Regions from separate parts of the Salinispora sp. H7-4 genome, predicted to be linked through region 2. Evidence: riboswitches for the same ligand, from Rfam matches in the RefSeq annotation. Region 2 holds a riboswitch; each other region holds the start of a gene.
What was found. A riboswitch is a leader RNA that binds a small molecule or an ion and turns the genes downstream of it on or off. The one in region 2 is predicted to bind cobalamin.
Positions count from the first base shown of each region.

Region 1: another riboswitch for cobalamin. It lies ahead of H0524_RS05770 (energy-coupling factor ABC transporter permease); the one in region 2 lies ahead of H0524_RS06380 (ribonucleoside-diphosphate reductase subunit alpha).
Region 3: another riboswitch for cobalamin. It lies ahead of H0524_RS23960 (ABC transporter substrate-binding protein); the one in region 2 lies ahead of H0524_RS06380 (ribonucleoside-diphosphate reductase subunit alpha).
Region 4: another riboswitch for cobalamin. It lies ahead of cobN (cobaltochelatase subunit CobN); the one in region 2 lies ahead of H0524_RS06380 (ribonucleoside-diphosphate reductase subunit alpha).

Region 1 is NZ_JABZED010000004.1:119,043-126,564, forward strand. Features, by position in the region: gene H0524_RS05745 (Dyp-type peroxidase) at 1-548, shown strand, start outside; gene H0524_RS05750 (copper resistance CopC family protein) at 565-1,170, shown strand; gene H0524_RS05755 (energy-coupling factor ABC transporter ATP-binding protein) at 1,304-2,200, opposite strand; gene cbiQ (cobalt ECF transporter T component CbiQ) at 2,197-2,937, opposite strand; gene H0524_RS05765 (energy-coupling factor ABC transporter substrate-binding protein) at 2,939-3,256, opposite strand; gene H0524_RS05770 (energy-coupling factor ABC transporter permease) at 3,253-3,933, opposite strand; cobalamin riboswitch at 3,962-4,134, opposite strand; gene H0524_RS05775 (class I SAM-dependent methyltransferase) at 4,238-5,050, opposite strand; gene H0524_RS05780 (radical SAM protein) at 5,047-6,639, opposite strand; gene H0524_RS05785 (PadR family transcriptional regulator) at 6,790-7,353, opposite strand; gene H0524_RS05790 (hypothetical protein) at 7,440-7,522, shown strand, end outside.
Region 2 is NZ_JABZED010000006.1:8,140-15,661, forward strand. Features, by position in the region: gene H0524_RS06360 (MerR family transcriptional regulator) at 1-177, opposite strand, end outside; gene H0524_RS06365 (ABC transporter permease) at 204-965, opposite strand; gene H0524_RS06370 (ABC transporter ATP-binding protein) at 962-1,804, opposite strand; gene H0524_RS06375 (ribonucleotide-diphosphate reductase subunit beta) at 1,874-2,926, opposite strand; gene H0524_RS06380 (ribonucleoside-diphosphate reductase subunit alpha) at 2,923-5,361, opposite strand; cobalamin riboswitch at 5,492-5,709, opposite strand; gene H0524_RS06385 (alpha/beta fold hydrolase) at 5,758-6,555, opposite strand; gene H0524_RS06390 (inositol monophosphatase family protein) at 6,604-7,404, opposite strand; gene H0524_RS06395 (hypothetical protein) at 7,434-7,522, opposite strand, start outside.
Region 3 is NZ_JABZED010000076.1:4,522-12,043, forward strand. Features, by position in the region: gene H0524_RS23940 (RNA polymerase sigma factor) at 1-412, opposite strand, end outside; gene H0524_RS23945 (VOC family protein) at 591-1,349, shown strand; gene H0524_RS23950 (ABC transporter ATP-binding protein) at 1,336-2,151, opposite strand; gene H0524_RS23955 (iron ABC transporter permease) at 2,148-3,260, opposite strand; gene H0524_RS23960 (ABC transporter substrate-binding protein) at 3,294-4,229, opposite strand; cobalamin riboswitch at 4,310-4,455, opposite strand; gene H0524_RS23965 (M14 family metallopeptidase) at 4,517-6,397, opposite strand; gene H0524_RS23970 (DUF4229 domain-containing protein) at 6,547-6,840, opposite strand; gene H0524_RS23975 (hypothetical protein) at 6,876-7,298, opposite strand; gene mqnE (aminofutalosine synthase MqnE) at 7,336-7,522, opposite strand, start outside.
Region 4 is NZ_JABZED010000004.1:54,367-61,888, forward strand. Features, by position in the region: gene H0524_RS05440 (VWA domain-containing protein) at 1-157, opposite strand, end outside; gene cobN (cobaltochelatase subunit CobN) at 154-3,822, opposite strand; cobalamin riboswitch at 4,203-4,333, opposite strand; gene H0524_RS05450 (HAD domain-containing protein) at 4,452-4,931, opposite strand; partial or broken gene H0524_RS05455 (IS110 family transposase) at 4,954-5,213, opposite strand; gene H0524_RS05460 (hypothetical protein) at 5,280-5,624, opposite strand; gene H0524_RS05465 (CdaR family transcriptional regulator) at 5,766-6,983, opposite strand; gene H0524_RS05470 (FAD-binding dehydrogenase) at 7,176-7,522, shown strand, end outside.

The DNA.
Region 1 (7,522 bases), on a different contig from region 2:
ACGGCACCGCCAACCCGAAGCCGGGCACTCCCCTGGATACCGCGGTGTGGGTACCGGACGGGCCGGCCTGGCTACGCGACAGCACCACCCTGGTCGTCCGGCGAATCAGCATGAACCTGGAGACGTGGGACCTCCTCGGCCGCACCGACCGGGAGTTGTCCGTCGGCCGCCGGCTCGACACCGGCGCGCCGCTGACCGGCACGGACGAACACGACGAGCCCGACTTCGACGCCCTCGGGTCGGGCGGGCTCACCGTCATCCCGGACTTCTCGCACCTGACCCGCTCCCACGTCACCGAGGACCGGCTCCGGATTCTGCGCCGCCCCTACAATTACGACGGCGTGCCCAGCGCCGACGGTACTGCGGACAGCGGCCTGATCTTCGCCTCATACCAGGCCGACATCACCCAGCAGTTCCTACCCATCCAACGACGGCTGGCCGAGCGGGACCTACTCAACGAGTGGACCACCCCGATCGGCTCCGCCGTCTTCGCGATCCCACCCGGCTGCTCCGAAGGCGGCTGGATCGGCCAGCAACTGCTCGGCTGACCTCGACAGGAGAACCATGCGGACCAACACCCGCCCGAGACCCGCCGGCTTCCTCGCCGCCGTCCTCGCCGCCGCCGCGCTGCTGCTCGTACCGGCCGCGCCGGCTGCCGCGCACAATTCCCTGAAGACCACCACACCGGCCAAGAACGCCGAGCTGGACAAGGCGCCGGCCGAGATCACCCTGGAGTTCCTCCAGAAGCTGGATCCGGCGTTCACCACCATCGTCCTCTCCGACGCCGCGGAGCAGAAGGTCCCCACCGGTGAACCCGTGGTCACCGGGGCAAAGGGCACGATCAGCATCGACGGAACTCTCGCGAACGGCACCTACACCGTGGCGTACCGGGTCGTCTCCGCCGACGGGCACCCGGTCCAGGGTTCGTACGCGTTCACCGTCGCCGACCCCGCTGGGGTCGAGGCGCCAGCTCAGACGCCGGCGGAGTCGTCCCCCACGGCCGAGCCCACCACACCGCCGACGGAGCCTGCGGCGGCCAGCCCGGTGGCGGCGACCGACAACGACGGCGGCGGCAGCGGGATCGGCACGGCGGCGATCGGCGGCGGGATCCTGTTGGTCCTGGTGGCCGGCGGCCTGGTGCTCTTGCGCCGCCGACGCGGCACAGCCTGACCAACGGGTGCCAACGGGTGCCGAGCACGGCCCGGCACCCGTTGGCGCCGCTGTCCCAGCGGGATCAGCGCCGTTGCCACGGCCGGGCGGCGGGACCGCTGCCCCGGCCACGCCACGCAGCGGGTTGCGGCGATCACCGGTCATCCGGCACAGCCTCGTTGAGCAGCTCGGCATCGTTGAGCAGCTCGGCATCGTTGAGCAGCTCGGCATCGTTGAGCAGCTCGGCGAGTTCGGTCACCGCCCGCGGACGAGCCCCCGCCAGCTCCGGAATCCGATCCAGGAGCCGGTGCACCAGCGGCGCCCACGCCGGCACCAGGTGTGCCGCCGCGAGCAGGCCCTCATTGGCAAGGCCGTCCGCCCTGGCTACGGTCCGCACGCCACCGCCGGAGACCACCGCCACCGCGTCCGCCCAGCGGAAGGCGAGGTCGACATCGTGAGTGGAGAGCACCACCGTCGTACCCGCCGTGTGCAGGTCGTCCAGGGTGCGCAGCAGTGCTTCCACCCCGGCCGGGTCGAGCCCGGCGGTCGGTTCGTCGAGAATGAGCAGCCGCGGGTGCATCGCGACCGCACCGGCGATGGCCACCCGCTTGCGCTGGCCGTAGGAGAGCAGATGGGTGGGTCGCTCGGCGATCGCCGACACACCGAGCGCCGCCAGTGCCGCGTCACAGCGCCGCCGCACCTGCGCGGCCGGGAGCCCCAGGTTGACCGGCCCGAAGGAGACATCCTGCCGGACGTTGGCGGAGAAGAGCTGGTCGTCCGGGTCCTGCACCACCAGTTGCACCTGCTGCCGCAGCTCCCGTAGGCCGGCCCGGGTGTGTCGCACCCGGGTGCCGGCGACGGCGATCTGGCCCGTGGCGGGCCGCAGCGCGCCGGCCGCCAGTCGGAACAGCGTCGTCTTGCCGCCGCCGTTCGGGCCCAGTACGGCCAGCCGCTGACCAGGGTCGATCCGAAGATTGACCCCGGCCAGGATCGACCGACCCGGCTGGTAGGCGAAGCCCACCTCATCGAACTCCAGCAGCGAGGCGTTCACCAAGGGGACACCAATCCGGTGCTGACCATGACAATCGCGCCGAGCAACGCCGTGGTCGCCGCGACGAACGGCACCGATACCCGGTGGGCCGCCACCTGCACGGCGAGTGAACCGGTGTAGCCCCGCACCGCCAGTCCCTCCTCCAGCCGCCGCGCTCGGTGCAACGCCCGGACGAACACCGCCCCCGCCTGTCCGGCCAGCGACCGGTAGGCGGTCCGCCAGGTACGGAAGCCAAGCCGGGCCGCCTGCGCCTGTCGGACCGCATGCACGCTCTCCACCAGCAGGAAGAGCATCCGGTACGTCAGCGCGGCAACCTCGGTGACCGCCGGGGGGATCCCCAGCCGGTGCAGTCGTGGCAGGACATCCGACAACGGTGTGGTGGCGGTGAACAGCAGCAGGCAGGTCAACGCCGCCACGGACCGGCCCGCGGTCTGTACCGCCAGCGGCACGCCGGCGGGGTCGATGGCCAGTCGGGCCGGAGCCGGCATCGACACGAGCAACGGGACGGTCGACGTGGCCACGAAGAGCAGCGGCACCCGGGCCGCCCGCAGCACCACGACCAGTGGCACCCGTGCGGCGGCCAGCAGCACCGCCGCCGCACCACCGGACAGGAACGCGGCGGGCCAGGTGGGCAGGGCCACCGCACAGACCAGCAGCCCGAGCGCGAGCAGCGCCTTCTCGGCGGGGTGCCGACCTCGCCAGGGACCGGTGTGCGCCGCGATGTCGAGGGCGAACACGCTAACCGCGCTGCCGATCGACAGCGTCGCGCTGCCGCTGCCGGGTCCGGGCAACACCGAAGTAGTAGCCGAGCAGGCCGGCGCCGAGCGCAGCCTGGAGGGCGAAGAACGCCGACTCCAGCTCGGCCGACGGCGGCTCGTAGATCGGCGAGAACCACGGCTGGTAGTCCGGATGATCGTCGACGATGGCCTGTTCGGCGAGGGCGTCCGCGCCGGAGAAGGGTTCCTCCCCCGACCCGAGGCCGAACGCCAGCGGCACCACCGCCAGGAGCAGCACCGCGAGCAGCAACAGCAGGTTGACCCAGGAGAAGCGCCTCATGCCCGTACCTCCGCCGCCGGGCGCAGCAGGCCGAGCCGACGCAGGTCATCCCCGCTGGTCCGACTCAGCAGGCGGACCACCAGAACGGTCAGCAGTCCCTCGCTGATCGCCAGTGGAATCTGGGTCACGGCGAAGATCCCGCCGAACTTCGCCAGCGCACCGCCGACGCCGGCGACCGGGTCGGGGAACGCCAGGGCCAGCTGGGCGACGGTGACACCGTACGTCGCCAGGCTGCCCAGGGCCGCAGCGGCGAACACCGCCGGGCCCAGTCCACCGCCAGCACGACGGACCATGGTGTAGCTCCCATACGCCACCCACGGGCCGACGATCGCCATCGAGAAGATGTTCGCGCCCAGCGTGCTCAGCCCGCCGTGGGCCAGCAGCAGCGCCTGGAACAGCAGCACGATGCCGCCCAGCACACTCATCACCGGCGGTCGGAACAGCACCGCCCCCAGCCCGGTGCCGGTCGGGTGGGAACTCGACCCGGTCACCGACGGGATCTTCAATGCGGACAGCGCGAAGGTGAAGGCACCGGCCGCGCCGAGCAGCAGTTTCGAGTCTGGATCTGCACGGACCTGCCGGACCAGGGCCCGGCTCCCGTGTACGACGAATGGCGCGGACACGACGAACCACGCCGCCGCCTGTTCCGGAGGGAGATACCCCTCGGCGATATGCATCGAATGACCTTCCCTTCCAGCACCTCGTGGATGAGATCCGTGTCAAGGCCGGTCTCCTGGCTTCCGGATCGACGTTCACTCCAGCCTTCCCAGGCCTGGTTGGGCCCAGTGGCACAGTCAGAGATCACTACCCGGTCACAGTGGCGAGGGCCGCGCCGGTCTTCCACCGGCTTCCCGTGCACCTTGACGGCGAGAGGCTATCGGGCACCCGCCCAGACGGCAAGCTGTCGATTCACGCCAATCGCTACCCGCCTCCGCCGGCTGCGGCGAACCGAACGCCACGCTGCGCCACGAGCCGAGAGCTTCAGCACAGGCCGGTTCCCGGTTTCCTGGCCGTCAGGAGGGCGTAGCCGAGCACACCATCGGTGACCGCGGCCCGGGCCGCGGCCAAGACCGTCGGGGCCCGGTCGAAGTCCAGGCCGAGCGCCGCCGCCTGATCCGCGGCGGTCATCCGCAGCACGGTCAGGCGCGCCTCGATCTGGTCGATCATCGTGGTCACCGCGGAGTCGTGCCGTTCGGTGTGGGTTGTCGTCAACCCCGCGCCGGCCAGCAGGGCGACGTACTCATCGAGGGGACGCGCATCGGCAACGCAGGCGATCCACGCTCCCAACCCGGTCAGTTCGGGGGGCAGCCGGTCGGGGACGGCGACAACATCGGCCAGCCCGAGTTGCCCGCCCGGGACCAGCACCCGGGCCAGTTCCCCCGCTGCGGTGGGCTTTTCGGGGAAGGTGCAGAAGGCGCATTCGCAGACCACCACCTCAACCGAGTGCGAGTCGACAGCCAGCCGCTCGGCGTCTCCCCGCCGAAACCGCACCTGGTCGGTGAGGCCAACGGACCGGGCCACCCGGGTGGCCGCCGCGACGTTGGGACCGGCGAGGTCCACACCGGTCACCGTGCAGCCGTACTCGGACGCCAGCAGCAGCGCGCTGGTACCCCGTCCGCTCGCCACATCGAGCACGCGTTCACCGCCGGTCAAGGCCAGTCGGGTGGCGAGTCGGCGGGTCAGCGACGAACCACCGGGATGGTATGCCTCGCCGAGGAGCAGGGCGACCAGGTCCGAACCGTAGACCGCGGCGCAGCAGCCCTTCGGGTCCGCTGCGGGCTCACTCCCCGTCACCGGATCCGCCGCCCGACGTTGGTGGCGTCCGGTGCCACCCGCCGCTCGGCGGCGACGCCGTCGGAACGCTGGGCGACCTTCGACCCGTACGGGGAGTCGGTGATCATCGAACGCAGCGCGAGTGCGTTGGGCACCACGTCGGCGACCGGCACCCCGGACATCTGCTCGCGGACCTGTTCCCGGTAGCCGACCGAGTTGTAGGCGCAGAACGGGATCAGTCTGCCGTCCGGGGTGATCTCCTCGACGCAACACTTCATCAGCTGCCGCACATTGAGGGTGTACGGGTCCTGGAAGTCCTGGATCACGATCATGAAGGCCCGGTCGGTCAGGTTCGCCACCGCCTCGGGTAGGTTGACGCCGCAGGCGTCGGCACAGTCCAGCGCCGCGGCGGTCTGGGCGAGGCGCACGTTGGTCGTGTCGGTGCCCATGAATGCCGACGCCGACCACAGCTTCTCCAGCGCTTCCCGGACAGCGGGGTCCGGCACCACCCGGTTGGTGACGTAGTCGAGATGGTCTGCCACATCGAGCAGCCGAGGAATCGGCACCACCGCGAAATCCTCGGCGCCGGGCGTGCCCGAGGTGAGCAGATAGGTAATCGACCGGCAGGTCGGGAAGCAGCACGGCACCGGGAAGAAGTCCTCGGCCCGGAACCAGTCGGGCCGCTGCCGCGCGACGAGGTGAATGATGTCGGAGTTGGTCAGCCGGGTCAGCGGGTCGAAGGGCGTGTGTCGGCCGGAGTGGGTGACCGGCTGGAACGAGACGCTGCGCACGGCCGGGTGCGCCAGGCCGTGGCTGATGATGGCGCCGAGTTCGTGCTCGTTGAGCCCTCGTTCGACCGCGGCCACCAGGGTGACGGTGAGGCCGGCCTCGGCGCAGTTGTCCAACGCGCGCTGCTTGATCTCACGCAGGTCCCGCCCCCGGATCTCCCGGTGTGTCCGCTCGTCGAACCCGTCGAACTGCAGGTAGATGTTGACCGCCCGGTCGGGACGGTTCCGCTCGCCGAGCGCTGCCACGAACCTCCGGTCGCTGGCGAGCCGAATTCCGTTGGTGTTCAGGTTGACGGCCCGAATCGGGCGGGCCTGGGCGGCGTCCACGAAGTCCAGGATCTGCCGGTGGATGGTGGGCTCTCCGCCGGAGAACATCACCACCTCGGCCTCGCCCTCACTCGCCACGAAGACGTCGAGCATCCGCTCACACTGCGCGAGGCTGATGGCGTACCCGTCGGGCTGGTGACCGGAGTCGGCGAAGCAGATCGGGCAGTCGAGGTTACAGCCGGTGTTGACCTCGATAATGCCCAGACAGGCGTGCTGCTTGTGTTCCGGACACAGCCCACAGTCCGCCGGGCAGCCGTCGCGCACCTCGGTCTGGAAGGTCAGCGGGATCGTGCCGGGCTTGTTGAAACGGGCGCTGTCGAGGTACATCCGCGCGTCGCCGTACACCAGCGCCTCGAACTGGCCGTGCTCCGGACAGCGCTTCCGCAGGTAGACCTTGTCGTCGCGGAGGTTGACCTGTCCGTCGACGACGACCTTGCAGACCGGGCAGATCGACTTTGTGTACTCGACGAACACCTCATCCCGGTCCCGCTTCATGGCTCTCACCATTCCACGCCGCACTGCCCCGGCACGCCGGCTTGGTCGAATACCGCCCGGCGTGGCTGACCGGCCGACACTGCCCCGCCCCGTGCTGGCGGGCGGGCGGAGGGCAGCCCGGCACCGGCACGTCAGCGCGACACTGGCAGGTCAGCCCGGCACTGGAGCACGAGCGCGGAGCAGGTCCGCAACCTGCACACACCATTCGCGATTTTCCTGCTCGAAGCGACGTCCCCGCAGGCAGGTGAGGTACGGTCCGATCCGGTTGCTCTCGCGCAGGAACGTCTCCTCGGTCAGGTCACCGCGCAACTGCCGGAGCATCCGGTCGAAGAGTTCCACCTTGGCGGCGGCGATGACCGCCCGCTCCTCGAGCTGGGCGATGACCGGTGCCGGGTCGAGTCGGTCCACGGCCTGGACCATGACGAGCAGGTCCTCCCGGGTCGACGACGGCTTCGACGGCACGGCGGCGAAGGAGGCCAGTTCGGCGAGGCCGGCGGGGGTGACCGTGAACAGCCGTTTGTTGGGGCGGTCGTGCTGGATGACCTGACGACCGGTGATCAACCCCGCCCGTTCCAGCTTGGTCAACTCGGCGTAGAGCTGCTGGGGCACCGCGTACCAGAAGTTGGAGCAGGAAACATCGAAGATTTTGGCCAGCTGGTAGCCGCTGTACTCCCCATCGAGCAGCACCGCCAACACCGCGTGCCGCAGCGCCATGGCCACACCTCCCGCTCCGGGTGAGGACGGAGTTCGGCGGGCCGGCACCGCCTCGCCGACCCTTCCCCCGAACCATACTCAATGATATGACTATTCCTGTTGTGGATTACCGGCGGCAGTCCTCCCGACCGTCGATCCTGCCCAGCGGCACCCTGCCCACCGTCACCAC
Region 2 (7,522 bases):
GACGCCGGCCTCGGCGAGGGTCCGGATCCGGATCAGGCGCAGCACCGCGGCGGCGTCGTAGCTCCGGTAGCCGGAGGCGTCGCGTTCCGGCTCCGGCAGGAGCCCGATCTGGTGGTAGTGCCGCACCGCACGGATGGAAACCCCGGCGTAGGAGGCCAGCCGCCCGATCGTCAGCATGGCTACCTCCCCGCCGGGTCCCAACGTCACGTGACCTTGCGATGGTAGACGGCCCTGGCTACGACGTACGCGACCGCGAACAGGCCGACGCACCAGGCGAGGGCGACCCACAGGTCGGCGCCGACCTGCTGCTGCGCCAACAGACCGCGGACCGTGTCGATGATGGAGGTGACCGGCTGGTTCTCGGCGAAGGCGCGTACCGGGCCGGGCATGCTCTCCGTGGGCACGAACGCCGAGCTGATAAACGGCAGGAAGATGAGCGGATAGGAGAAGGCGCTCGCCCCCTCCACGGACGTCGCGGCCAGCCCGGGGATAACGGCCAGCCAGGTCAGAGCCAGGGTGAACAACAGCATGATCCCCGCGACCGCCAACCAGGCCAGCACGCCCGCCCCGGAGCGGAACCCCATCGCGAGGGCGACCAGCACCACCACCACGAGCGAGATCAGGTTGGCGACCAGCGAGGTCAGCACGTGCGCCCACAGTACGGCCGAGCGGGCGATCGGCATGGACTGGAACCGTTCGAAGATGCCGCCCTTCATGTCCAGGAAAAGCCGGTACGCGGTGTAGGAGATGCCCGACGCCACAGTAATGAGCAGGATGCCGGGGAGCAGGTAGTTCACATAGTTATCCGAGCCGGCGTCGACCGCACCGCCGAAGACGTAGACGAAGAGCAGCATAAGGACGATCGGCGTGATCGCGGTCGTGATGATGGTGTCCAGGCTGCGGGCGATGTGGCGCAGGGAACGCTGGGTCAGGGCGGTGGTGTCGCTGAGGAAGTTGCCGGTCATCGGGGGTCCTTAGCTGCTCGTACCGGTGCGGTGGATGCGGTCGGCACGGCGGTGTCCCCGCCGCCGACGATGGCCAGGAAGATGTCCTCCAGGGACGGCTGCTTCTCGACGTACTCCACGGTCGCGGGCGGGAACAGCCGCCGCAGTTCGGCGAGCGTGCCGTTGGCGATGATGCGCCCCTCGTGCAGGACCGCGATCCGGTCCGCGAGCTGCTCGGCCTCGTCCAGATACTGGGTGGTGAGCAGCACCGTCGTACCCTGGCTGGCGAGTTCCCGGACGGCCTGCCACACCTCCAGCCGCGCCTGCGGGTCCAGCCCGGTCGTCGGCTCATCGAGGAAAATCACCGGTGGTTTCCCCACCAGACTCATCGCGAGGTCGAGGCGACGACGCATCCCACCCGAGTACGTCGCCACCCGGCGGTTCGCCGCGTCGGTGAGGGCGAAGCGGGCCAGCAGGTCATCCGCGACCCGACCCGGCTCCCGCTGCCGCCGCAGCCGGGCGACCAGCACCAGATTCTCCCGCCCGCTGAGAACCTCGTCGACCGCGGCGAACTGCCCGGTCAGGCTGATCGACGCACGCACCTTTCCCGCCTGCGCGGCAACGTCGAAGCCGTTCACGGTGGCCGCACCGGCATCCGAGCGCAGCAGCGTGGACAGGATCCGTACCACCGTGGTCTTGCCCGCCCCGTTGGAGCCGAGCAGCGCGAAGACGCTGCCCGGCGCGACGTCGAAGTCGACGCCGCGTAGCACCTGCAGCTCCTGGAAGGACTTGTGTAGGCCGCGTACCTGGATCGCCGGCTCCCGGCTCTGCCCCGGTACCTGCTGAAGATCTATCGACATGACCCCAGCGTGCAGGGTTGACGCTGCGTCAAGGTCAAGCCCGAAACCAACCGCGCGCCCAGCTTCGGATCAGAAGTCGTCGTCGAAGGTGACGCTCCCGCTGACGCCCATCTGGTACGCCGACACCCGCCGCTCGAAGAAGTTCGACAACTCCTGTACGTCCTGCAACTCCATGAAGGCGAACGGGTTCTGGCTGCCGTACATCGGGGTGATCCCCAGCGTGACCAGCCGCCGGTCCGCGACGTGCTGGAGGTATTCCCGCATGTCGGCCAGGGACAGCCCGGACACCCCCTGCTCGAGCAGATCCGCGGCGAACTGGACCTCGCAGTCGACCGCCTCCGCCATCATCTCCCGGACCTGCTGCTCCAGGTCGGCGTCGAAGAGGTCCGGCTCCTCGGCGCGGGCGGTCTCCACCACGTCGAAGGCGAAGGCCATGTGCATGGACTCGTCGCGGAACACCCAGTTGGTGCCGGACGCGAGACCGTTGAGCAGACCCCGGGAGCGGAGGAAGTAGACATAGGCGAAGGCGCCGTAGAAGAACAGGCCCTCGATGCAGGCGGCGAAGCAGATCAGGTTGAGCAGAAACGCCCGCCGGTCCGCCCGGGTCCGCAGCTCCCGCAGCTCGAAGATCGAGTCGATCCACCGGAAGCAGAACTCGGCCTTGCGGGCGATCGAGGGAATGTTCTCCACCGCCGCGAACGCCGCGAACCGCTCCTTCTCCTCCGGCACGTAGGTGTCCAGCAGGTTCAGGTAGAACTGGACGTGCACCGCCTCTTCGAAGAGCTGCCGGGACAGGTAGAGCCGGCCCTCCGGGGAGTTGACGTGCTGGTAGAGGTTGAGCACCAGGTTGTTGGCGACGATCGTGTCGCCGGTGGCGAAGAACGCGACCAGCCGGGACACCAGGTGCCGCTCGGCCGGGGAGAGCTTCGCCAGGTCGGCGAGGTCGGAGTGCAGGTCCACCTCCTCCACCGTCCAGGTGTTCTTGATCGCCTCCTTGAACCGGTCGAAGAAGTGCGGGTACCGCATCGGGCGCAGGGTCAGATCCATGCCGGGGTCGAGCAGCAGCTGCCGCCCGCCACCGGTCCCGGCGGTCGCGGTACGGGTCTCGGCGTCGGTGGTCATTGGCATGCCTCGCAGCTTTCGGGGTTTTCCAGGGAGCAGGCCAGCGCCTCGGCGTCGGCCCCGGCGGAGCTCGACGGGGTCGGGGTGACGGCGACGGTGGCCTGCTGGATCCGCGTCGCGGGACGGGACCGCAGGTAGTAGGTGGTCTTCAGCCCGGACTTCCAGGCGTACAGGTACATCGAGGAGAGCTTGCCGATCGTCGGCGCGGCCAGGAACAGGTTCAGCGACTGCGACTGGTCGATGTACGGGGCCCGGGCCGCCGCCAGGTCGATCAGCGCCCGCTGCGGCAGCTCCCACGCCGTCCGGAACAGTTCCCGCACCTCGGCGGGGAGCTCGGCGATGCCCTGCACCGACCCCTCCGCCCGCTTGATCTCGTCCCGGATCGGGGCCGTCCACAACCCGCGCGTCTTCAGCTCACCGACCAGGTAGGTGTTGACCTGCAGGAACTCGCCGGACATGGTTTCGCGCTTGAACAGGTTGGACACCTGCGGCTCGATGCACTCGTAGCAGCCGGCGATCGAGGCGATCGTCGCGGTCGGGGCGATCGCCACCAGCAGCGAGTTCCGCAGACCGTGCTCCGCGACCCGCGCCTTCAGCTCGGCCCACCGCCTCGGCTGCGCCGGCTCGGCCCCCCACAGCTCCGGGTGCAGTTCGCCCCGGGCGGCGCGGGTCTCGGCGTACGCGGGATGCGGGCCGAACCGCTCGGCGAGCTCGGCGGAGGTCTCCAACGCGGTCAGGAAGATCTCCTCCTGCACCCGGGTGGACAGCTCCCGCGCCTCGGCCGAGTCGAACGGCAGCCGCAGCGTGAAGAAGGCGTCCTGCAGCCCCATCAGCCCGAGCCCGACCGGCCGCCAACGCGGGTTGGAGGCCGCCGCCTGCTCGGCCGGGTAGTAGTTGATGTCGATCACGCGGTCGAGGAAGACCATCGCGGTACGGACGGTCTCCCGCAGCTTCGCCCAGTCCACCCCGTCGGCGCTGACGTGGGTGCCCAGGTTGACCGAGCCCAGGTTGCACACCGCGGTCTCGGCGTCGTTGTTGACCTCAAGGATCTCGGTGCAGAGATTCGACAGGTGAATCGTGTTGCCGGGCGCCCCGGTCTGGTTGGACAGCGCGTTCGAACGGTCCTTGAAGGTCATCCACCCGTTGCCGGTCTGCGCCAGGGTGCGCATCATCCGCCCGTACAGGTCCCGCGCCTTGACCGTACGGACCGCCTTCTTCTCCGCGACCCGGTAGGCGGCGTCGAACTCCGCGCCGTACAGGTCGGGCAGCTCCGGGGCGTCGGACGGGTCCACCAGCGACCAGTCGCCGTCCGCCTCGACCCGGCGCATGAACTCGTCCGGCAGCCAGTTGGCCAGGTTCAGGTTGTGCGTACGCCGGGCGTCCTCGCCGGTGTTGTCCCGCAGCTCCAGGAACTCCTCGATGTCGGGGTGCCAGGGCTCCAGGTAGACGCAGGCCGCGCCCTTACGCCGGCCGCCCTGGTTGACCGCGGCGACGCCGGCGTCGAGGGTCTTCAGGAACGGCACGATCCCGTTCGACCGGCCGTTCGTTCCCCGGATCAGCGCGCCCCGGCCGCGGACCCGCGACCAGGCGATGCCGATGCCGCCGGAGAACTTCGACAGCTTCGCGACCTGGTGGTACCGCTGGTAGATGGAGTCCAGCTCGTCGCGCGGCGAGTCGACCAGGAAACACGACGACATCTGGGTGTGCCGGGTGCCGGAGTTGAACAGCGTCGGTGAGCTGGGCAGGTACGCCAGCGACGACATCAGCCGGTAGAACCCGATCGCCTCGGCCGGCGTCCGGGACAGCCCGCAGGCCACCCGCAGCAGCCAGTACTGCGGGGTCTCCACCACCAGCCGCGACTGCGGGTGCCGCAGCAGGTAGCGGTCCGCGACCGTACGCAACCCGAAATACTCGAACCGCAGGTCGCCGGCGGGGTCCACCGCGTCGTCGAGCTTGCGGGCGTTGCGGGACACGAAGGCGGCGGTGTCGTCGCTGATCAGCCCGAGGCCGTGGGCGTACCGGATGGACTGGCTGAAGCTCGCGACCTGCTGCCCCCGGACCTCCTTGTCCACGTACGCGGCCAGCAGCCGCGCCGCCAGCCTCGAATACTGCGGCTCCTCGCCGATCAGCTCCGCCGCCGTCTGGATCGACAGCCGGTCCAGCTCGGCCGTTGTCGCCCCGTCGTACAGGCCGCTGATCGTCTTGGTCGCCACCCGCAGCGGGTCCACCTCGTTCAGGTCGCCGACCCACCGCTCCACCGCGCGGACAATCTTGTTGACGTCCACCGGCTCGGTGTCGCCGTTGCGCTTGCGGACCTCCATCACCTGCCGCCGCTGCTGCTGCGCCGCACCGGCCGGACCGTCCGTGGCGCGTTCCCGCGTCGTCGTCGTCTCCCCGGCCGGACCGCTCGTGGCACGTTCCCGCGTCGCCGTCATCTCCCCCTCCTCCACCTGCCGACAAGGTCGACGAACGCGCAGGGGGACACCACAATCATTCGCCCGGTGGCTGACCACACCGGGCGGCTGCGGGTGTCGGCCGTCCCGCGCGGCCGCCAACCGCCGCACGCGACGCGTACGGCGCGCTGGCAGGTCTTCGGACTCGCGGGCACGCCCGGGGACCCGGTCGCCTACTGGCCGTCGCTTCCCAGGCTTCGATCAGCCCAGTGCGTGATGACGGCGGTCGTTCCCACTCACCGCTGCGGGGCAGTCCCGGACTTCCACCGGGTTCCCTCTTGCCTCGGCCACTCCCGGTGGGAGCGCCGAACCAGCTACGGGAGACACCATATATGCCACCCCCACCCGACATGCAACACCAGATGTCGTGTCGGCGTGTCAGCGGTGGAGAAACTGCCCCAAGGCGCGCACCCAGGCGCCCCGGTCTTCCAGGTGGACGTCGTGCCCGGCGCCGGCAACAACCACCCGTTCGACATCCGGACGCAGGGACACCATGCGCCGCACCTCGGCGGCGGGGATGATCCCGTGCTCGCCAAACACCAGCAGGGTGGGGGCCTGCACCCGCTGCCACTCGTCCCAGCAGGCCCGGTCGGCGACGGCCGCGATAGCCCCCCGCATCACCCCCGCCTCGAATCGCGGCCAGAGCCCGTCCGGGCGCCGGTCCAGGTCCCGCAGCCAGGCCTGCGCCACCGGGGTGTCGCCCAGAAACTGGGCGGCCTGGCGAACATCGGCGAACGGCACCGGCCACGAGGCGAAGAAGGCACCCAGCTCGGCCGGGTAGTCCCCCCGCTCCTCGCGGCCCCCGACCCCGCCCTCCAGCAGCACCAGCCGACGCACCAGCTCGGGATACTCGGCGGCGAAGAGCAGCGCGGTGTGCCCACCCATCGACTGGCCCACGACCGTCACCGGCACGCCGCCCGCGAGCTCAGCGACCACAGCGAGCACATCCTCGACGTACGCCCGGCGGGAGAGATCCTGCGGCCGCCGGGTCGAGTGACCGTGCCCGCGCTGATCCACCACGATCACGCGGTGCTCCGGCAGCAGCGCCTCCGCCGTCGGCACGAACTCCGCCGCGCTGCCGGCCAGCCCGTGCAACAGCACAACCACCTCGTCGCCGGAGCCGCCCACGAGGCAGGACAGCGCCACCCCGTCCCGATGGATCGTCACCCGCTGCACCGTACTAACTCCCTCACCCTGGCGACCCGGAAACCGCCGCAACCCTACTCAGGCCGGCCTTTGGTTCTCAATGGACTTAAGCAGGGCGTGGTGCGTCCGCTCGTCGGCAGCCACGACCAGACCACCCAGCCCGGAGTGGGGCGGCCGTCCGTCGATTCCGGAGACCACGCAACCCGCCGCCTCGCAGAGAGCGATCCCGGCGGCGAAGTGCACGCTGTCCCGCAACTCGTGGCCGTCGGTGACGTAGCCGGCGCGGCGGCCGGCGGCGACCCAGGTCACGGCCAGGGTGGTGGAGAGCACCCGGGGGCGAAACCGCGCGGTGAAGCCGGCATCAGTCAGGATCCGAGCAGCGTGGAAGACCTCCCCGTTGGGAAACGGCGGATCCAGGTTGAGGTCCACCAGCGCGGAGTCGGCCGAGGGAACGAGCCGCTCGTCCGTACCGCCCCGACGGAGGTGGGCGGCGGTGCCGTCGGTCCAGAACACCTCGTCGTTGAACGGGTCAGCCGCGGCGGCCACCACTGCCTGCGTACCGGCCTGCAGCGCCACATTGACCGCGACCAACATGCTGCGCACCGCATAGTTCAAGGTCCCGCACAACGGGTCAACCAGCCATCGACGTCCGCTGTCGCCAGCGCCGGAGCGCCCGCTCTCCTCCCCCACCAGGAGGTCATCCGGGCGCGCCGCGCGGAGAAGGTCCAGGATCGCCTTTTCCGCCGCGAGGTCGGCCGCGGTGGCGAAGTCTCCGGCACCCTTCGCGAACCGGGCCAGTGTGGATCCATAGTGGTTGCGGACGACCGTGGCTCCCGCCGACGCCGCCTCGATCGCCAACGCCTGATCTGTGCTCGACATACCCGACACCACAGGTACGCGTTGAGCGCTCACCGATCGGCCGGGTCCGCGCGGAAAACCAGCACCGCGGCGGCGATCAGCGGGCTGAGGACGACGATCAGCGCACAACTACTCAGCA
Region 3 (7,522 bases), on a different contig from region 2:
GCAGCCGGCGGACCGCCGAGAGGACCGACGCCATCCGGCGTTCGTCGTCCAGCCGACCGACGACCTCGTCGGCGGGGTCGGCGTGGGCCTCCCGCTCCTGCGGCACCCGGCGCAGCAGCGCCCGCCATCGCCGGGCGGAGCGCCACTCGGTACGGGCGGTGTTGGTCGCCACCACCAGCAGCCAGGGCAGCGCGGAACCGTCAACCAGGCGGGCCTCGCCGCGCCGACGCCAGGCCACCAGGAACGTCGCCTGGGTGATGTCCTCCGCGACCGACCAGGAGCCGCAGAGCCGGAAGGCATGGTTGTAGACCGCACGGGCGTACCGCTCGAACAGCTGACCGAACGCGGCCTCGTCACCGCCGGCCAACGCCGACCAGAGTTCCTGGTCCGGTGGGTGCAATCGGGTTGTCACACCTAACCCTGTCCGGCCGGACCGATCTTGTTGCACGCATGGCCGGACTCGGTGGCCCCCCATGTGTGGGTCGCCGCTTGGGTCATGTTTCCCCGTTTCCCGCCGGGTGGACCGTGGCAGTGTCATCATGCGGGTCGGGGCCGTGCCACCGTGGCCGCCCCGGACGAGAGGGGTTGACGTGGGCATCGTTCCGGCGGGCACGCCCTGCTGGGCTGACCTGGCCGCGCCGGACCTCGACGACGCGCGCCGCTTCTACCCGGAGCTGTTCGGCTGGACCGGCCGGATCGCGCCGGAGCCCGAGGCGAATGGCTACACCGACTTCCTCCGCCGCGGCCAGGCGGTGGCGGGTGCCGGGCTGCCGGCCGTTCCCGAGCAGGTGCCGATCTGGTCGATCTACGTCGCCGCCGACGACGCCGACCTGGTGGCCGCGCGGGTCGAGGAGGCCGGCGGGCAGCTCGTGGTGTCCCCCTTCGACGTGCTCGACCGCGGTCGGATGGCGGTGTTGAGCGACCCGGCGGGCGCGACGCTGTGTGTGTGGCAGCCGTTCCGGATGCCCGGCGGCGAGGTCTTCGGGGTGCCGGGGGCAATGAGCTGGACCGAACTGGTCACCCCGGACCCGGAGGGCGCGAAGGTCTTCTACGAGCTGGTCTTCGGCTGGCAGCCGGACGAGCCGCCAACCGGTTCGGCCGGCCACACCGGCTGGCGCCTCGGCAGCCAGATCGTCGCCGGGATGACCGCCCCACTCGGCGACTACCCGGCCGGCGCGCCCGCGTACTGGTCGGTGTATTTCGGGGTGGCGGACGTGGACGCGACCGCCGCCCGGGCCGCCGCCCTGGGCGGGGCGATCCTGGTGCCGCCCCGCGACACCGCGGCCGGTCGCTGCACGGCCCTGCGCGACCCACAGGGCGCGCTCTTCAACGCGATCACCCCGCCCTGATCTCCAGCATCCCGTCGGGTGCGGAGGCGGGGCGGACGGGTACCACCAGTGGGCCGTACTCGCCGTCGATCACCTTCACGGTGGCGCGGTAGTGGCGAGCCAGCAGCTCTGTCGTGAGCACCTCCCGGGGGGTGCCGACGGCGGCCACGTGACCGTCCGCGAGGAGCACCATCCGATCGGCGTACTCGCCGGCGATGGAGAGATCGTGCATGGTCGCCACCACGGTCAGGCCGTGCGCCCGGCGAAGCTGGTCGACCAGTTCGAGGACGTCCTGTTGGTGGCCGATGTCCAGCGCGCTGATCGGTTCGTCGAGCAGCAGCAGGGTGGCCCCCTGGGCGAAGGCCCGGGCCAGGAAGACCCGCTGCCGCTCGCCACCGGAGAGGGTGGCCAGTTCCCGGGCGTGGAATCCGGTGAGGTCCAGCCGGTCCAGGACATCGTGCGCGGCGGCCAGGTCGGCGGTGGACTCCCGGCCCAGCGGCGCGATGTACGGGGTGCGGCCGAGTAGCACGTAGTCCAGGACCGACATCCCGGCCGGCACCACCGGCGACTGGGCGACCGTCGCCACCACCCGGGCCCGGTCCCGGCGACGCAGCTGCTGGATCGGCGTACCGAAGAGGGAGACCGCGCCCCCGGTGGGCAGCAGGCCGCCGACGGCGCGCAGCAGCGTCGACTTGCCGGCGCCGTTCGGGCCGATCACGGTGACCCACTCGCCGGCGGCGACGCTCAGGTCGACCCCGGTGAGGATGGGTACGCCGGCCAGCCGGACCCGCAGGTCGCGTACCGCCACCGCCGGTGCGCTCATCCCAGCACCCGCCGGGCGCTCCGCAGGACCAGGACGAAGAAGGGGCCGCCGAGCAGCGCGGTCACCACACCGATCGGGATCTCCTCGGGGGCGGCGGCGGTACGGGCGACCACGTCGGTGAGCGCCAGGAACGCCCCGCCGAAGAGCATCGACAGCGGCAGGATCACCCGGTAGCTGGAGCCGGCGAGCAGTCGTACGGCGTGCGGCACGATGATTCCGACGAAGCCGATCAGCCCGGACGCGGAGACCGCGGCGGCGGTGCCGAGGGAGGCGGCGGCGATCAGCAGGTAGCGGGACCGTTGCGGGTGCAGGCCCAGGCTGGTCGCCTCGTCGTCGCCGACCGAGAGGACGTCCAGTTCCCGCCGGTGCAGCAGGACCACCACGGCGGTCAGCAGGAAGTACGGCAGGACCAGCCGTACGTCGTGCCAGCCGGCGGTGGCGAGCCGCCCGAGCAGCCAGGCATAGACCTGTTGGATGCTGTCCGAGTTGCGTTGCAGCAGGTACGTCTGTCCGGCGGAGAGGAAGGCGGAGACCGCCACCCCGGCCAGGATCAGGGTCGCCGGTGATCGGCTTCGGCCGCCGGCGGAGCCGAGCAGGTAGGTCAGCGTGACCGCGCCGATCGCGCCGACGAAGGCGGCCAGCGGGATGGTGACCGGCAGCCCGGTGACCGCCCCGCCGACCCCGCCTGCGGTGATCACCACGGTGACCGCGAACCCGGCGCCGGCCGCGACCCCGAGCAGGTACGGGTCGGCCAGCGGGTTGCGGAACACGCCCTGGTAGGCGCCGCCGGCCAGGGCGAGCAATCCGCCGACGAGCAGGCCGAGTACGGCCCGGGGCAGGCGCAGCTCGGTGATGATGGCGACCTCCCGCTCGGTGAGCCCGCTGTCGAGGCCGACCCCGGGGAGGAGGTTCAGCAGCTCGACCGCGACGCTGCCGGGTGGCAGGCTGACCGGGCCGAGGGAGACGCCCGCCACCAGGGCGGCCAGCACCGCGGCCAGCCCGGCGACGAGCCAGCGGGGCCGCAGTCCGGCGGGCCGAGCCGCGGCTGACCGCCCCGCCGGCCCGCCGGTGGGGCGGTCGGCGGGGCGCTGGGTTACCACCTGCCGCATGGGGAGGCCTCTGCTATCGCCACCAGCCCAGCGTCACGCGGGGACCTTGGCGGTCGCCTCGATGATCGTGCGGAGCAGGTCGACGACGCGCGGGCCCCACCGGGAGGCGATGTCGTCGTCGAGCGCGACGACCTGGCCCTCCTGTACGGCGGTGATCGTCGACCAGCCGGGTCGGTCCTGGACCGACGCGACGCTCTGCTGGCAGCACTTGGTGTCGGCGAGGAAGATGAAGTCCGGGTTGGCCTGGACGATGACCTCCTCGGAGAGCTGCGGGTAGCCGCCACTCGCGCCGTCCGCGTCGGCCGGGTCGGCGATGTTCTCGAGCCCGGCGAGCGCGTAGAGCGAGCCGATGAAGGTCTTGCTGGTGGCGGTGTACAGCTCGGGGGCGAGCTCGTGGAAGTAGGTGAGCTTCTCCGCCCGCTCGGGCAGGTCCGCGACCAACTCCGCGATGTCGTCCTGCATCTGGCTGACCACGTCGGCGGCCTCGCCGGGATGCCCGGTCAACGCGCCGACCTCGGTGAACTGCCGATAGGTGTCGTCCAGCGTGACCGCAGCCGGGGTGAGGAAGACCGGGATCTTCAGCGTGGTGAGCTGGTCCACGATCTTGTTCTGGTCGCTGGCGAGCAGCACCAGGTCGGGGTTGTGGGCGGCGATCGCCTCGGCGTTCGGCTGGAAGCCGGAGAGGTCGGTCCGCGGTGCCTCCGCCGGGTGGTTGGAGTTGTCGTCGACCGCGACGACCTGCGGCCCCGCCCCGATCGCGAAGAGCATCTCGGTGGCGGTCGGCGACAGCGAGATGATCTTCTCCGGCTGCTCTTCCAGCGTCAGCGAGCCAACCGTTACCGGGAAGGTCGCGGCGCTGGACGCGCCGTTGTCGGCGGGGGAGTCGGTGGTCTTCTCGGCGCAGCCGCCGAGCGCGAGCGCGGCCACCGCGAGAGCCGCGGTGAGGAACCGGGGGGTACGTCTGGACATCGGGCCTCCTGTCGGTCGAGGAGTTGCTGCTTCGCCGACAGGGACCGAGGCGCCCGTCCACGAGGCGCCCTTCCTCGAGAGCGCATATCGCGACCGACCGCAGGCGACCTGACTCGTCCCCGGGATGACCCGGGGCATCACAGTTGCGGGACAGTGCCGGTTTCTCACCGGCTTCGCTGCGGGATGGTCGGTAGCACCGTAACGCACGGTCGGGCCGGCGCCCGGAGGGCCGCAGACGTGTGACGAGGTGGGGTGGGGGCCCCGCGGGACAGGGCCCCCACCCGGATTCAGGAAACGGTGATGGTGACGTTGTCGACGGCAGCCTCGACGAGGCTCCCGCCGGCGGCGTCCGCCGCCGCCACCTGGATCTGGATCGACTGGCCGGCGTACGGCGTCAGGTCGAGGTTGGCCACCGACCAGGAGGCGCTGCGGTTGGTCGCCGCCCCGGCCTGGTTGAGCAGGGTGGTGGTGCCGCCGCTGTGCACGACGCTGACTCGGAAGTAGTCGGCCGAGGAGGCGTTCGAGTAGTGCGCCAGGTACCAGGCCAACGAGAGCGTCAGCGTGCCGCTCGAGGGCAGGGCCACCGCCGGGGAGCGGGCGCTGGTCACGCCGCCGTCGATGTCGTGGGTGCCCACCGAGGAGCCGGCGAGCCGGCCGGTGACCAGGTCGTTACCGCCCGCGTACGGGGTGAGCTGCTTGGCGCCGGAGTAGCTGGTCGCCTGGGCGGCACCCCGCTCCCACTGGCCGGTGGTGGCGGTGTCGGTGCCGTTGGGGTTGATCGTCCAGCCGGTCGCGGTCTCGAAGGTGTCCGCCCAGACCGTCTCCCCGCCGCCGCCACCGCCGCAGTACTGGTCCTCCTTGCCGATCGCCCGGTACGGGCAGTCGGCGTACTCGGAGAGGAGCAGCACGGCTTCGCGGTTGCGGGCGGTCTCCGCCGGGATGACCTCGTCGGGTGGGTAGAAGCCGCCGCCCGCGGCGGAGCCGGGGTACAGCTCGAAGGTGTACGCCCAGATCCCGTGCGCCCCCCACATCCAGTCGATGCTGCTGCCGTCGGTGATGTAGAGGTCACTGGACTGCTGCGGGGTGTAGCCGTTGGTGGCCGCCATCTCCCCGCCGATGGTGGCGAAGGTGTTGTACTGGTCGGCCGTCATTCCCGGGGCGGTGTTGCTGTACGTATAGCCGAACGGCCAGAGCACCAGCTCGGAGTAGGTGTGGAAGTCGATGTTGGCCTTGATCTGCTGGACTCCGCCCACGACCCGGCTGTCCACGAAGTCGCGCACCGCATCGGTCTCCGGGGCGGAGAAGGGCGACGGGCCCCGGTAGGTGCTCGACGAGGTGGAGCCGGAGGAGCCGCCGCAGCAGCCCCAGAGGTAGTCCCAGTTGCGGTTCAGGTCGGTGCCGACCCAGGACGAGCCGCTGTTCGGCTGCCGATTCTTGCGCCACGACCGGTACGAGCCGGTGGCGATGTCGTACTCGCTGCCGTCCGGGTTCACGGTCGGGATGATCCACAGCTCCCGGCTGTTGACCACGTTGGTGACCCGGGAGTTACTGCCGTAGTTGTCGGTGAAGAGGTTGAGCAGGTAGATCGCCATCTCCACGGTCAGGTGCTCCCGAGCGTGCTGCTGGGAGTTGAAGAGGATTTCTGGTTCGTCCTCGTCGGTCCCGACATTGTCGGAGATCTTCACCGCCATCAGGTCCCGGCCCTCGTGCGAGGTGCCGATGCTGATCTTCCGCGCGATGCTGGGGTGCTCCGCCACCACCTGGTTCACCACCGCCGTCAGCTCGGCGTAGTTGTGGTAGTCGGAGTCGGCGGGCGGAAAGTCGGAGATGCCGACGTCCCCGTGGTCGTGGTCGTGGCCGGTGGGGGCTACCGGCACCTCCTCCAGCTCGAAGCCCAGCTTGGTGATCGCGGTGGCCTCGGCGGCGGTGGCGGTGACGTGCAGGACACCGTGCTCGGAGTAGTCGATCGCGGCGCCGGTGCTGGCGACCGCGCTGCGGTCGGTCACGGTACGCGGGCCGAGCACCCGGTACTGGACGGCGGCCGACTCACCGGTGGCCTCCGGCGTGGTGTTCGCGGAGACCGGTGACGCGGCGAAGGTGAGCAGGCCGAATCCCGCGGCGACGACGAGCGCGAGGCGGCGGCGGAGGGTAGGGGTGCGGAAGGCCATGGACAACCTCCTGACAAGCGCGGGAAACCTTTCCCGCCTGGTACCGCACACTCCACCACTCAGCGCATGGTCATATCAATATTCTTCCATGTATAAATTCGATGGCGAAGCCGGGACATCCCGGCAGCGGCCCGAGTTTCCCGGGCAGATCAGGACTTCGGCGCGTCCCCGCCCGACTCCGTCGAATCCGTCCCGGCCTCATCCTCGCCGGCCAGCGCCGAGCGCAGCCGCTCCTTCTCCGCGCGCCGCCGCTCGGTGGCGGCAGCCATCTCCTCGGCCATCTCCTCCCGCCACGGCCGCAGCAGGAAGAAGGAGAGCGCCGCCGAGAAGATCAACGCCACCATCAGCTTGATAAAGAGATTCAACTCCACGAACCAGAGGGCCGCCAGCACGACGACAAACAGCCCGATCCGGCCCAGCGTGTACTTGACCGCCGCGCTCATCTCCGTACTCCGTTCTCCGCCGTCGACGGGCGGCCTCAGCCCGTCCTCCGGGCCAGCCACCGCACCCCGTGGAACCACACCACCGCGTATCCGACGGTGAAGGCCACCGCGCCCAGCCCGCCGGAAACCACCGGCGGCAGGTCAGCGGTGAAACCGGCCACCACCAGGCCGAGGGTCAGCCCCACGGCTCCGGCCGCCAGGCCCGCCACCACCCGGGCGGCGCCAAACCCCCAGGCGCGGAAGTCATCCCAGTAGAGCCAGGCCGGCAGGATCACCGCCAACCACCCGTTGGCCTGGCCGAACTCCCCCGAACTGAGCGAGCTGAAGCCCAGGTCCAGGGTCGCCAACGCGAGCACCCCGACAACCCAGCCGGCCAGGCTCACCCCGAGCAGGTCGCCCAGGGTCAGCACCCGCCCCTCGGCATCTCGCCGGGGAATTCTGTTGCGCTGCTCGGTCATGGCCCTACGAGGGTACGCGAACCGCCGACCAGCACGATCAGGCCCACACCTGCTGCGGCTGGGCGCGACGCTCGGCGAGCGGGGGCGCGGCGTCGTACTCGCGCACGACGTCGTACCGGGTGTTGCGCTCGACCGGGCGGAACCCGGCATCCCAGATCAGATCCAGCAGGTCAGTCCGGTTCATGGTGCTCGGCGTGCCGTACGAGTCGGCGTCATGGGTGATC
Region 4 (7,522 bases), on a different contig from region 2:
CCAGCACCCCGCCGATGGCCGGGTTGACCGCGTTCAGCAGCAGCGCCAGGCGCATGTCGGCCATGCCGAGTACAGCCGAGAAAGGGTAGTTCGCCACGGCCGCCTCCGGGCGCGGCCGCCGTGCAACCCGCAGGCCCGGTTCACTCGTCGTGCTCATCCGCGCTCCTCCAGATCGCCCTCGCTGGCCAGATACGTCTCCCGGAGCCGGTCCAGGGTGCTCGGCTCCGGCTTTGCCCACAGCCCCCGGTCGGCGGCCTCAAGCAGCCGTTCGGTCATGCCCCGCAACGCCCACGGGTTGGACCGCTCCAGGAACTCCCGGGTCTCGGCGTCGAACAGGTACGCCTCGGCGAGCCGCTCGTACATCCAGTCGTCGACCACGCCCGCGGTGGCGTCGTAGCCGAACAGGTAGTCGACGGTGGCCGCCAGCTCGAAGGCGCCCTTGTAGCCGTGCCGGCGCATCGCCGCGATCCACCTCGGGTTGACCACCCGGGCCCGGAACACCCGGCGGGTCTCCTCGCTGAGGGTGCGGGTCCGCACGTCGTGCGGCATCGCCGAGTCGCCGACGTACGCGGCCGGTGCGGCGCCGGTGAGGTGCCGGACCATCGCCACCATCCCGCCGTGGTACTGGAAGTAGTCGTCGGAGTCGACGATGTCGTGCTCCCGGGTGTCCTGGTTCTTCACCGCCACGGCGATCCGCGCGAAGGCGCGTTCCATGTCGGTGCGGGCCTCCCGGCCGTCCAGCCCCCTCCCGTACGCGTAGCCGCCCCACACCGCGTACACCTCGGCCAGGTCGGCGTCGCTGCGCCAGTTCCGGGCGTCGATCAGCGGAAGCAGCCCGGCCCCGTAGGCGCCCGGCTTCGATCCGAAGATCCGCGCGGTGGCCCGGCGCTCGTCGCCGTGCCCGGCCAGGTCCTCGGCCACGTGCGCCCGGAGGTGGTTGTCCGCGGCTGACTCGTCCAGCGCGGCCACCTGTCGTACCGCGTCGTCCATGAGCGCCACCACGTGCGGAAAGGCGTCCCGGAAGAAGCCGGAGATGCGGACGGTCACATCGATGCGGGGGCGTCCCAACTCGGCCAGGGGCACCACCTCGACCCCGGTCACCCGTCGGGACCGGTCGTCCCAGGTGGGTCGACAGCCGAGTAACGCGAGCACCTCGGCGATGTCGTCGCCCTGCGTGCGCATGGCGCTGGTACCCCACACGGTGAGCCCGACCGAGCGCGGGTACGTCCCGGTGTCGGCGAGGTGCCGGGCCAGCAGCGAGTCGGCCAGGGCCACGCCGACGTCCCAGGCGTTGCGGCTCGGGATCGCCTTCGGGTCGACCGAGTAGAAGTTGCGACCGGTGGGCAGCACGTTGACCAGGCCCCGGGTGGGTGACCCGGACGGGCCGGGCGGCACGAACCGCCCGTTGAGGGCGGCGAGGGTGTGCGCCAGCTCGTCGGTGGTGCGCTCCAGCCGCGGCACCAGTTCGGTGGCGCCGAAGCGCAGCACCGCGGCGGCTGCCGGAATCGCCCGGCCGGTGACCTCGACGACGACCTCCTCCACCCGGTCGGGGGGCCAGCCGAGCGTCTCCATCCCGAGGGCGAGGCGCCGGGCCAGACCCTCGATCAGGTCGACGGCGTCGGCGGCGGTGCCGGCCGGCCCACCGGCCGCGTCGGTCAGCGCGGCCGGCACCCGCACCCGGGCTCCGGGCGCGGCGAGCAACGCGGACTCGTCCAGGCCGTAGCTGGCGGCGAGGGCCTGCCGCAGGCCGGGCAGGGCCCGGGTCCCGCCCCACACCTGTGGGGCGCGCAGCACGGCGAGCACCAGGTTGACCCGCGCCTCGCCGCCAGGTGCTTCGGCCAGCACGTGCAGGCCGTCGCGGATCTGCACGTCCTTGACCTCGCAGAGGTAGCCGTCGAGGTGCAACACGAAGTCGTCGAAGTCGTCGGCGGCCGGCATCTCCGACTGGTGCAGGTCGTGGTGCAGCTCCGCGGTGCGCACCAGCTCCCAGATCTGTCCCCGGACGACGGGCACCTTCGCCGGGTCGAGCGCCTGCACGGTGGCGTACTCGTCGAGTAGCTGCTCCAGCTTCGCCAGGTCCCCGTACGTCTCGGCGCGGGCCATCGGCGGCACCAGGTGGTCGACGACGACCGCGTGCGCGCGGCGCTTGGCCTGCGTCCCCTCCCCCGGGTCGTTGACGATGAACGGGTACACCAGCGGCAGGTCGCCGAGGACCGCGTCCGGAGCGCAGTCGGCGGCCAGCCCGAGGCCCTTGCCCGGCAGCCACTCCAGGGTGCCGTGCTTGCCCAGGTGCACCACGGCGTCCGCGCCGAAGCCGCCCGCCGTGGCGGGGGCGGCCAGCCACCGGTACGCGGCCAGGTAGTGGTGACTCGGGGGCAGGTCCGGGTCGTGGTAGATGGCGATCGGGTTCTCCCCGAAGCCGCGGGGCGGCTGGATCAGCAGGACCACGTTGCCGAACCGCAGGCCGGCCAGGACGAGGCCACCGCCGTCGGTGTACAGCTCGCCCGGCGGCTCCCCCCAGTGGCGGACCATGTCTGCGCGCAGTTGCGCCGGCACCTGGTCGAACCACCGCCGGTACGTCTCCTGCGGTACCCGTGCGCTGGCGGTGGCGAGCTGCTCGGGGGTGAGCCACTCGACGTCGTGGCCGCCGGCGGCGATGAGGGCGTGGATGAGGGCGTCCCCGTCGTCCGGTAGGGGCGCCGCGCCGAGGTCGTAGCCGGCGGCGGCGAGCGCGGCGAGCAGCCGCACCGCGCTGGCCGGGGTGTCCAGGCCGACGGCGTTGCCGACCCGGGAGTGCTTCGTCGGGTACGAGCTGAGCACCACCGCCACCCGCTTGCCGGCGTTCGGCAGGTGCCACAGCCGGGCGTGCCGGACGGCGATTCCGGCCACCCGGGCGGCGCGCTCCGGGTCCGGCGCGTAGACCGACAGCCCGTCCGCGTCGAGCTGTTTGAACGAGAACGGCACGGTGACGATCCGCCCGTCGAACTCCGGGATCGCCACCTGCATCGCCGCGTCCAACGGGGACAACCCGGCGTCGCTGTCGGCCCACTGCTCCCGCGTGCTGGTGAGACAGAGCGCCTGGATGACCGGCAGGTCGAGGGCGGCCAGCGCGCCCACGTCCCAGGCGTCCTCGTCGCCACCGCCGGCCGCGTCGGTGGCCACGGTGCCCCCGGCGGCGAGTACGGTGACCAGCAGCGCGTCGCAGCGGGCGAAGAGTTCCAGTGGGCCCGCGCCGGCGGTCAGCCCGCGCAGCGAGCCGCAGAAGATCGGCGCCGCGTTTCCTCCCGCGGCCTCCACGGCGTCGGCGAGCGTGTCCACGAAGGCGGTGTTGCCGGCGAGCGCGTGCGCCCGGTAGAAGACGATTCCGACGGTCGGCCGGTCCGGGCTGGTCGACCGGGCACCGTGCATCCCGTACGCCGGGGTCGGTGCGGGGGGCGCGAACCCCGCGCCGGTGAGCAGCACCGTGTCGGAGAGGAACCGGGCCAGCTGCGCCAGGTTCTCCGGTCCCCCTTCGACCAGGTAGGACAGGGCCTGGGTGGTGACACCGGCGGGCACGGTGGAGGCGGCGGTCAGCTCGGCGTCGGGGACGCTCTCCCCGCCCAGCACCACCGTCGGCACGTTCGCGGCGAGGACCGCGGCCAGTCCGTCCGGCCATGCGGCCCGACCGCCGAGCAGGCGTACGACGGCCAGGTCCACGCCGTCGAGCAGTTCCGGGACGCCGTCGACGGCCACGCGGTTCGGGTTGGCCAGGCGATAGTCGGCCCCGCTGGCCCGCGCGGCGAGCAGGTCGGTGTCGGCGGTGGAGAGCAGCAGAATGCGCACAGCAAACTCCGGAGAGTGACGCCCACGTTGTGGCGCGGGCGATCAGTGAAGCGGGAGGTGATTCGGCTTCGCGGGCACCGTCTCGGGCCACCCGACCGGGCGGGCCGACCGGGCGCGCGTCAGGCGGCGATCAACCGCGGGCAGCAGGGCCGAGAACGGCGGCCCCCCCGCACGGCAGCAGGGACGTTCTCGGCGGCGGGACCCGTCGCGGCGGCGAAACCAATCGCGGCAGCGGGACCAATCGCGGCGGGGTCGGGCCGCGGACCGGTGGCGGGCATACCGCCGCCGGCCAGACTGATGCGACAACTGTCGATGGATGGGACGCTACACGTCATCGGGTCCTCCTCGGGTATCCACGCCCTGGGGTGCACCGACGGCCGAAGTATCCTGGCTCCCGGATCGACGCTCACCCCCGGCCTTCCAACCGCGCGACGCACGGTCGTGGCTCCACAAGGGGGATCACTCCCCGGTGACAGTGGCGGGACCGCGCCGGATTCACACCGGCTTCCTTCACTGCCGTCCGGCCGCGAACTCTGCCACACCAATACGTCCCGGTCAACGAAACGAGGGCAGAGCAGCGGTCGACCAGTCCCGGAGCCGCCGCCCCGGGGGTGTCCCTAATGGGTTTGTCAACGCGCATCGAGGGCTTTGGCCCAGACGATGATGTGGTCGATGGCGTCACGGGTCAGGCCAATCGTTGGGTCGGGGGTGATCAGCAGGGTGGGGCTGGTGCGGGTCGCGGCCCAGGTGTGGGCTTGGGGTGTGTGGAGGTCGTCGATCCATGCCGCGGGCCGTTGCTGGGCGTAGGCGGCGATGAGCGGGATTTTGTCGCTGGGGTGGAACGGTGCGGCTGGCATGGTGATCACGGGCAGGGAGGTGATGTGCAGTAGCGGTGCGAGGAGCTGGTTGGCTTCGTCGTTCCAGGCCGTGGCCCAGGCGACGTCCAGGACGGTGCTCGCTTCGGTGATCCAGGCGCCATGTGCGGAGTTGACACGGACGGGTTCCTCGTCGGGGAACAGGTGGTGCTCGGTGTAGCCGGCCGGTGGTTGAACAGTTCCGTAGGGATTGAGGACACCGTCGACGTCGAGCAGGAGCAGGGGCCGGGTCATCTGCGGATTTTGCCTGATGTGGTCAGCCGGGGGTGACCGCGACGATTGGTCTTGGCTGGTAGGGAATCTTGTCGCGGAGCATGGCGAACAGGACGTTGCAGCGGCGTCGGGCGAGGCAGATGAGGGCGGCGTCGTGGCGTTTGCCTTCGGCGCGTTTGCGGTCGTAGTAGGCGCGGCTGACGGGGTCGGTGAGGGCTGCGAACGCGGCGAGGAAGAACGCTCGTTTGAGGTTTTGTTGCCGCCTCGCGGTGGGTGCTCGCCGCGGATGCTGCTGCCGGATCGTCATACCGGGCCGGGTGACCGAGGGCCCCCGGGTGGGGACGATCAAAAAGGTAACGGTCACGGCGGCTACCGGAGGCGCCGCTCCGGGTGGGCCCGGTTCCAGGCGCGCATCCGCTCCGGATAGCCCATCTTGGCTGCCTCGTACAGCGGCAGGGCCAGCCGGCGGGCGAGTGACGCGGCAACCCGCGGCGACCCGGTACGGCGGCGGATCCACTCGCCGTCGTGCGCGATCGCCACCACCGTCGTGTCCGTCGCCGTCGTCTCCGGCTCCAGGTAGAACTCGACCCCGGTCCGGCTGGCGACGAACTGCTCCAGCGCCACCAGGTCCGCGCGGGTGCCCTCCCGGTCGAGCTTCGTCGGCACCCCGTCAGACTCCCAGGTACGCGACCGCTTCCGACTGAACCAGCCCATGCCGCTCCTCCTCGCATCTCCGGTGCCGCCGGCCTCCAGTGCACCACCCTTGGCTGAGCGCCGCCTGTACGCCCCCTGATGACGCGCTGAGGACGCGCTGCCGGCGGGTGGGCCCAAGCCCGCAGGGAGGCGTCGGCCGGCTCACCGTCCCGGGGGCGGGAGTGAGGCGTGCGTCACCGCGAGCACGAGCCGGTCCCAGGAGTGGGTCAGGCTGCGACCGGTGAGCTCGGTGAGCCGGCGGAGCCGATGGCGCATGGTCTGCGGGTGCAGTCCGACCGCGGTCGCGGCCTCGATCGCCGACCCGTGGGTGAGGTACGCGTCGAGCCCTTCGAGCAGGTGGGCGTTGGCGGGGGTGAGCACCGGCCCGAGAACCGCGGCGTGCAGTGCGGCACGGTCAACGGGAGGCGTGCCGTGCAGTACCGCGACGGTGAGCGCGTCGCCGCGGTCGAGCACGGTCCGGCGGGCGAACGCCGCCACGGGTGCGTGCTCGAGCGCGGCTACCGCAGCCCGGTAGTCCTGGGGCAGGGTCGCCGGGGAGGCGCCGCTGATCAGACAGGCCCGCCAACCGCCAGCGGCCACGGCCGCCACGACCTCGGACTGCTCGTGCCCGTCCGGGAGCAGCAGGACACCCGCGCCGGCCCGCACCGTGCTCAACAGCGCACCGGTACTCAGGTCGACCGGGCCGTGGTCCGCGCCGGCGGCCGGCGACGCCACGAGGGTGGCGACGCGGGCCGGGTGGGTCTCCGGGCTCTTCGGATCGCCACCGGCGAGGAGGAGGCCGAAGCTGGTGGGAACGCGGACGTTGAGCTGCTCGGTGCGGTCGGCGAGGGCGCCGGACGAGGTCTGACGACCGGCGAGCAGATCGTGCAGGAACTCGTCAATCAGCCGGCGCCGGTCGGTGATCAACTCGGCGGCCTTGTGCTGATAGCCGTTGGCCAACGCCTCGGACAACTCGTCGAGCGCGGCGACCAGGGCCTGCACCAGCGCGGCGAGGTCGGCGACGGTCAGCCCGGGCGGGGCATGCGCGGCGATGGCGTCCGTGATGACGGCCGCCGCGACCCGATAGGCGCGCAGCACCGCCAGCAGTGGTCGACCGTCGGTGGCGCGGGTGGCGCCGATGCCCCGAAAGCGGTTGACGTCCCGGGTGGTCAGCCGAGTGCCGTCGACCCACATCTCGGTGAGCCGGGTGACGGCCCACCGGGTGATGGCGGTGACCTCCCGCAGTTGGGTGTCGCTGAGTTCTCGGTAGATCGGGACCTGGTCGACGACCGCGCCGACCAGCTCGTCCACGAGAGTCGAGCTACGCTCGGTGAGCAGCCGATGTACGATCAGCCGTTCCGCGAGGCCCACCCCGGTCACCGCCCCTCGCGCTGACAGCCGGCCCGACCACCCCCGGACCGCGCGGATTGACAATACTCATGCTCACCGGGCGCGGAAGTGGTGGCGTCACCCGGTTGACTGCGGCACGGTGGGGCAACCCCCGGCGCCGCCCCGCTCCCCGCGATCGGCCCGGAAGCGGGTCAATGCCCGCCGCACCGATAGGAGGCAGCCGTGGAAGCTGACATCGTCGTGGTCGGAGCCGGTCTGGCCGGGCTGGTCGCCGCCGCCGAGGCAGCAGACCTCGGCCGGAGCGTGCTCCTCGTTGACCAGGAGGGGGAGCAGAACCTGGGCGGGCAGGCCTTCTGGAGCCTGGGCGGGCTGTTCCTGGTTGACAGCCCCGAGCAGCGGCGGATGGGCGTCCAGGACTCCCTCGAGTTGGCCCGGCAGGACTGGTTCGGCAGCGCCCAGTTCGACCGGGACGAGGACCGGTGGCCGCGCGCCTGGGCCGAGGCGTACCTGGAGTTCGCCGCCGGAGAGAAGCGGTCCTGGCTGCGGCAGTACGGGCATCGCGTCTTCCC